DNA from 3 places in the Faecalibacterium sp. 7 genome. Region 2 is predicted to be linked to each of the others. Evidence: predicted binding sites of a transcription regulator. Region 2 holds the regulator's gene; each other region holds the start of a gene.
The links. The regulator Rex, encoded in region 2, represses fermentation and respiration genes when NADH is low (regulators of the CRP and FNR family bind a similar motif). The targets are predictions, from matches to a motif close to ATTGTTAANNNNTTAACAAT.
Positions count from the first base shown of each region.

Region 1: ACKXF7_RS13610 (butyryl-CoA:acetate CoA-transferase) is a predicted target of Rex. The motif match lies at 1,384-1,403, and genes of this name have one in related genera.
Region 3: gap (type I glyceraldehyde-3-phosphate dehydrogenase) is a predicted target of Rex. The motif match lies at 763-782, and genes of this name have one in related genera.

Region 1 covers NZ_CP186911.1:2,728,545-2,730,815, reverse strand. Annotated here, with positions in the region: gene ACKXF7_RS13610 (butyryl-CoA:acetate CoA-transferase) at 1-1,196, opposite strand, end outside; gene coaD (pantetheine-phosphate adenylyltransferase) at 1,709-2,215, shown strand.
Region 2 covers NZ_CP186911.1:435,810-438,080, reverse strand. Annotated here, with positions in the region: gene ACKXF7_RS02310 (ClpP family protease) at 102-782, opposite strand; gene ACKXF7_RS02305 (redox-sensing transcriptional repressor Rex) at 1,060-1,701, shown strand; gene ACKXF7_RS02300 (thymidine kinase) at 1,953-2,271, shown strand, end outside.
Region 3 covers NZ_CP186911.1:2,889,706-2,891,976, reverse strand. Annotated here, with positions in the region: gene ACKXF7_RS14475 (hypothetical protein) at 1-671, shown strand, start outside; gene gap (type I glyceraldehyde-3-phosphate dehydrogenase) at 870-1,901, shown strand.

The DNA of each region.
Region 1 (2,271 bases), 820 kb from region 2:
AGGTAGTGGATGTTGGCACGGGTATCGGTGACGATGCTGCCGTTTTCCAGCGTGGGACGGATGCGGCTCTCCAGCTGGCCGGTCTTCTTATTAAAGAAGGTAGAGGACAGGCAGATAAAGCTCTTGCCGCCCTTGGAAAGGTATGCGCCCAGAACGAAGTCCAGCTGACCGCCGGCACCGGAGATGTGCTTGAGGCCTGCAGTCTCGGCGTTCACCTGACCGAACAGGTCGATGTCCACAGCGTTGTTGATGGAAATAAAGTTATCCAGTGCGGAGATGCTGCGGATATCGTTGGTATAGTCCACGGGAGCGGACATGCACTCCGGATTATCGTTCAGGTAATCGTACATCTTCTGGGTGCCGGCACCAAAGGCGTAGACCTGACGGCCCTTGTCCAGCTGCTTGCGGGCACCGGTGATCTTGCCGGCCTTGGCGATATCCACAAAAGCGTCCACATACATTTCGGTGTGCACGCCCAGATCCTTCAGGTCGCTCTGTGCGATCAGGCTGCCGATGGCATTGGGCATACCGCCGATGCCCAGCTGCAGGCAGGCACCGTTGGGGATCTGCGGAACGATCAGGTTGGCGACCTTCAGATCCACTTCGGTAGCAGCACCGGGAGCGGCCATCTGGCCGATGGGGGGATTCTCGCCTTCCACGATGCCGGTGACCTGAGAAATGTGGATGCAGTTCTCCATGCCGCCAAGGCAGCGGGGCATGTTCTTGTTGACCTCAACAACGATCTTCTTGGCTTTTTCGCACACAGCGCCCAGATGAGATGCACTGGGGCCGAAGTTGAAATAGCCGTGCTCGTCCATAGGGGTCACCTGGAACACGGCCACATCCAGCGGGTCCGGGCTCTCACGGTAGTAACGGGGCAGCTCGGAATAACGGATGGGGGAGTAAAAGGAGAACCCCTGTGCAATGGCCTTGCGCTCAATGCCGCCCATGTGCCAGCTGTTCCAGGTCATGTGTGCGGCGGGGTCGTCGATCTGGAAGATCGCGGGCACCCACATCAGGATGCCGCCGCGGAAGTTGACGCCCTCCAGCTCCGGCAGACGCTTTGCAAGCTCGGCATCCACCGCCACGGGGGTGTTCACTGCCCAGCCGTAGTCCACCCAGTCACCGCTTTTGACCAGTGCGGCAGCCTGAGCGGCGGTCATTTTTTTCTGAGCATACAGTTCCGTAAAATCCATTATAAACCATCCTCTCCTATAATAACATAAAGGAATTGTAAATTTATCATTTACACTTCCTGCACGGACAGATCTTTGCAGGTTATTTACCGTTTTTTGGTAGTTTGCACACAACTCTGACATAGCCGTGTGGTATCCTGACAGACAACAGGGAAAGCTGCCGGACAGTTCGGCAGACCTGCACAACTTAGTTATAACATTAACAATGTGCAGAATCAATAGTTTATCGTGAAAATTTTGGCTGACTGTCAATATTTACAAAATTTAGAGCAATTTCGGAGGATTGTTTGGTGTGGTGAAACCAAAAATCTTTGCAAAAGGACTTGATAAAATTTTGACGATGTGATTTACTTATAGCGTAGCAAGTTGCCGCGATGTGGCACAGCGTTGATTGTTTAAATTTTAACGATAAAACGTACAGCTTGCACAAAATCTTGCACCCAAGACTGGAAAGTGCTATCATGGCAGAACCAAAACGCGCTTTTCACAGCGCTCAAGGAGGACACCAGACGATGGCAACAGCAGTTTATCCCGGTTCGTTCGACCCGGTCACAAAAGGACACCTTGATATTATCAAGCGCGCAGCAAAGATCAACGATCATCTGATCGTGGCAGTGCTCAATAACAGCGCAAAGAATCCGCTCTTCACCGTAGAGGAGCGCGTAGAGCTGCTCAAGGAGTGCTGCAAAGGCATCCAGAACGTTTCGGTGGAGAGCTTCGACGGCCTGACCGTAGAGTTCGCCAAGAAGCGGCACGCTTCGGTGATGGTACGGGGGCTGCGGGCCGTGACGGACTTTGAAAACGAGATCCAGCTTGCGCAGACCAATCACGCACTGATGCCCGGCATTGAGACCATGTTCCTTGCCACCAGCATCAAGTGGAGCTACCTTTCTTCTACGATCGTGAAGGAGGCAGCGTATTACGGCAGCGACATCGGCAAGTTCGTTACCCCCAATGTGGAAAAGGCGGTCAACGAAAAGTATGCGCTGATCCGGCAGGGAAAAGACCCTGAAAAATAATTTGCAGAAATGCCCAAGGGCGTTTTGATAAAAAGGCAATCGAAAAGCAACACATA
Region 2 (2,271 bases):
GTCGTCGCTGTTGCAAGACTCCAGTCCCGCCCTACTGCCTGCGGCAGCAGGGTCCCACCCCCAGGACATTCGCTGGAGAAACTATCTGCCGTCCTGTCTTCTTACTCTTTTTCGATTTCTTTATACAGCCACGCCAGCGCATCCGAAAGCCCGCCCAGCTCGTCGATGAGCTTTTCCTTCACGGCCCGGCGTCCGTCCAGCACGGTGCCCATGTCCATCACCAGCTCGCCGGTGTGGAGCATCAGGTCGGTGTAGCGCTTTTCGGTCATGCCGCTGTGGGCCGCCACAAAGCCGGTGATGCGCTGCTGCATCTGCTCAAAGCTGCGCATGGTCTGCGGCACCCCCAGAATGACGCCGGAATGCCGCACCGGGTGCACGGTCATGGTGGCTGTGGGCACGATGAAGCTGCGCCGGGCGCTGACGGCAAGCGGGATGCCGATGGAGTGTCCGCCGCCCAGCACCAGCGTTGCGCTGGGCTTGGATACGCTGGCGATCAGCTCCGCCAGCGCAAGGCCCGCTTCCACATCCCCGCCCACCGTGTTCAGCAGCACCAGCAGACCTTCGATGCGAGGATCTTCCTGCGCGGCCACCAGCTGCGGGATGACATGCTCGTACTTCGTGGTCTTCTGGCCCTGCGGTGCTTCCGAATGGCCTTCGATCTGGCCGATGACGGTCAGGCAGTGGATGACATGCCCGCCGCGGGCCAGTGTGACCGTGCCCAGATCCTCGATCTCCTCTTTTTCCAGCCGACCTGCGTCGGTCTGCTGCGTTTCATCGTTCATATGCTTTCCTCCTGCGTTTTTTGTCAGCATTCCCCGGCTTGTGCCGGGCTATACAGACCCGCCGCAGCAAAAAAACGGTAACATTTCATAAAATTTTTTTGAGAATGATTTGACATTCTCCATCCGTGCTGTATACTTTAAATAATTGACTGTAATATCTGCAAACTGTAATATCTGCAATATGAACCCGTAAATGGATCGGGGCTTCTCTGCGCCGCATCTGTAAAGCAGGCAGCTGCGGCAAGTACTGCGATAGAGCGAAAGGAGAAAGTATTCTATGAGCACCCCTGCAAAGGCTTCGCTTCCCGTTATCAAGCGTCTTCCCAAATATTACCGCTATCTGCGCTCTCTGCAGGAAGACGGCATCAACAGCATTTCCTCCCGCGAGCTGGCTGCTCAGATGGGCACCACCGCTTCGCAGGTACGACAGGACTTCAACTGCATCGGCGATGTGAATGGCCGGCAGGGCATCGGCTACTCGGTGGAAAACCTGCTCTCCATTCTGGAAGGCCTGCTGTTCGGCAACGGCGACCGCCTGCCCACCATCCTGATCGGCTGCGGCCGTCTGGGCAAGGCAGTGAGCCGCTTTATCACCACCGATACCAACGGCTACCGCCTGATCGCCGCCTTTGATGTGGCACAGAGCGAGGTGGGCAAGGAGATCAGCGGCATCCAGATCCGCCATATCGACGAGCTGGAGTCTTTTTGTGCCGAGCATCACCCCAAGGTCGCAGTGCTCTGTGTGCCCCGCGACGGTGCGGAGCAGGTCAGCGGCCGTCTGGTGGATCTGGGCATCGAGGGCTTCTGGAATTTCTCCCACTATGACCTTTCGGTGTCGTATCCCGATGTGGTGGTGGAGAACGTCCATCTGGGCGACAGCCTGATGAGTCTGGGCTACCGTTTGCGCAATCAGGACTGAACGTACCTATTATAAGTAATAAGAGAACCCTCTCAGTCAAAGCCTGAGATGCCGCCGAACCCTCTCAGTCTCGCATACGCTCGACAGCTCCCCCAAAAGGGGAGCTTTATGAGTGGGGACGGGAAAGTTTCTGCTTCTCCGGCGAAGGGACAGCCTGCCCGGAAGATGCAGAAAAGCTCCCCCATCGGGGGAGCTGGCAAAGCCGTCAGGCTTTGGCTGAGAGGGTTCTTTCTGTAAGGAGAGTTTTTCAAATGGCAAAACTGTATTTCCGTTACGGCGCGATGAACAGCGGCAAGAGTACCGCCCTGATGCAGGTGGCCCACAACTACGAGGAGCAGGGGATGCGGGTGCTGATCCTCAAGCCGCAGGTGGATACCAAGGGCGGCGGTGAGCTGGTCAGCCGTCTGGGCGTCCGCCGCAAGGCCGATCTGCTGATCCCGCCGGAAACGGATGTGTTCGAGGCGGTGCGTCAGGCCAACAGCACCGCTGCCCTTGCCTGCGTGCTGTGCGACGAGAGCCAGTTCTTCACCCCGGAGCAGGCCGAGCAGCTGTTCATGGTCACGGTGGATC
Region 3 (2,271 bases), 650 kb from region 2:
CGGTGTGGTGGCGCTATTTGGCACTGGGCATTGTGGTGCTGGCTGCAGTGCTCGTGGGCCGTACACAGCCTTCCCGCTCGGAGGCAGTGCGCAGCCGCAGGCCGCTGGCCGGTGTGCTGGCGTTTGCCGGTGCAGTATGTTTTCTGGCCGCAGCGGGTGCACAGATCGCGCTGGGTACAGCTTCCGGTCTGGGCGGCTTTGTGCGGTGTATTCTGGAATGCGTGTGCTCTGTGTGGCTCAGCACGATGGGCCGCTGCTGGCTGAGCCCTGATGCGTGGAAGAAGCCCTTTGGCGGGCTGTACCTTGCCGTTGCAGGAAGCCTGCTGTTCTATTGGAACGTACTGATGCGCTTTATGGAGAACAGCTCCAGCTGGCACCGGGTGCAGCCGACAGCTGCAGTGTGGCAGATGCTGGCAGTGCTGGTGTTTCTGGCGGCGCTGGCTCGGGCACTGCATATCCCGCAGCCGGACAATGGCAGAACACTGTGCGCAGCCGGGCTTGCCGCCTTTGCGCTGGGCCTGTGCTGGCAGCTGCCCCAGTGCTTTGCGCTGCTGGCAGGCAATGGTATGGGCCTTGCTGTGATGCCTGACTTTTTTGCAGGGCTGGGCCTTTGCTGTGTGGGCGGCATTGGCGGAGTGTGCGCTGCAGCCTGCCTGAACAGACAGAGCTGACAAAAGTGCTGGCACTCCGTTGGTGCAATTGCCTAAAACCGGCGAGTGAAAGGAAGCAAAATCGTACAAAAGCAAAAAATGATGGAAATGTCTTGTTAATTTTTTGGCAGACACTTGAAACTTTCTGCGTTTTGGTCTAAAATAAAGATACCGTGATTTATCCGATTATGGGTAAAATAATTAGGAGGTACTATTAACATGGCTGTTAGAGTTGCTATCAATGGTTTCGGTCGTATTGGTCGTCTGGCTTTCCGTCAGATGTTTGATGCTGAGGGTTACGAGGTTGTCGCAATCAACGACCTGACCAGCCCCAAGATGCTGGCTCACCTGCTGAAGTACGATACTGCTCAGGGTTCTTTCTGCGGCAAGATCGGCGAAGGCAAGCACACTGTCGAGGCTACCGAGGACTCCATCATTGTTGACGGCAAGGAGATCAAGATCTACGCTGTTAAGGATGCAAAGGATGCTCCCTGGGGCGAACTGAACGTTGACGTCGTTCTGGAGTGCACCGGCTTCTACACCAGCAAGGAGAAGAGCATGGCTCACATCCAGGCTGGCGCAAAGAAGGTCGTTATCTCTGCTCCCGCAGGCAACGATCTGAAGACTATTGTCTTCTCCGTCAACGAGAAGACCCTGACCGCTGAGGATCAGGTCATTTCTGCTGCTTCCTGCACCACCAACTGCCTGGCTCCCATGGCCAACACCCTGAACAAGACCTACCCCATCGTCTCCGGTATCATGACCACTGTTCATGCTTACACCGGCGACCAGATGATCCTGGATGGTCCTCAGCGCAAGGGCGATCTGCGCCGTGCTCGTGCTGGCGCACAGAACATCGTTCCCAACACCACCGGTGCTGCTAAGGCTATCGGCCTGGTCATCCCCGAGCTGAACGGCAAGCTGATCGGCTCTGCTCAGCGTGTGCCTGTTCCTACCGGCTCTACCACCATTCTGGTTGCTGTCGTCAAGGGCAAGGACGTCACCAAGGAGTCCATCAATGCTGCTATGAAGGCTGCTACCTCTGAGTCCTTCGGCTACAACGAGGATCAGATCGTTTCTTCTGATGTCATCGGCATGCGTTATGGCTCTCTGTTCGATGCTACCCAGACCATGGTCGCTAAGATCGACGACGACACCTATCAGGTTCAGGTCGTGTCTTGGTACGACAACGAGAACTCCTACACCTCTCAGATGGTTCGTACCATTAAGTACTTCGCTGAGAACTGCTAATCACAGCTCTACGCTCAAAAGTGCTTGAGGTGCCGTGCTGAATGACGGCTGGCACCGGCTTTGCTGGTGCGAACATGCTGTGATTGGTACGACAACAGGATAACGAGTTCAACACCCTTCCTTTTGCGGGTTTCCGTGAGAGGAAGGGTGTTTTTTTGCTTGCGGAATTCTGGATTGCTGCTTGTTTTTGTCTGGACAATGGTTGATTTGTTTATGCGAGAAAATATGCATTTTTTCAGGCTGGATGGATAAATTCGAATAGTAATGGCGGTGAGGAGGCAAATACATAAAGAATGAAAAAATGAGGGGTAACGTTGATTTCTGGTCAAAGGAAAAGAGGCTTTGTCGAAGAATTAAAACAGGCAATAGC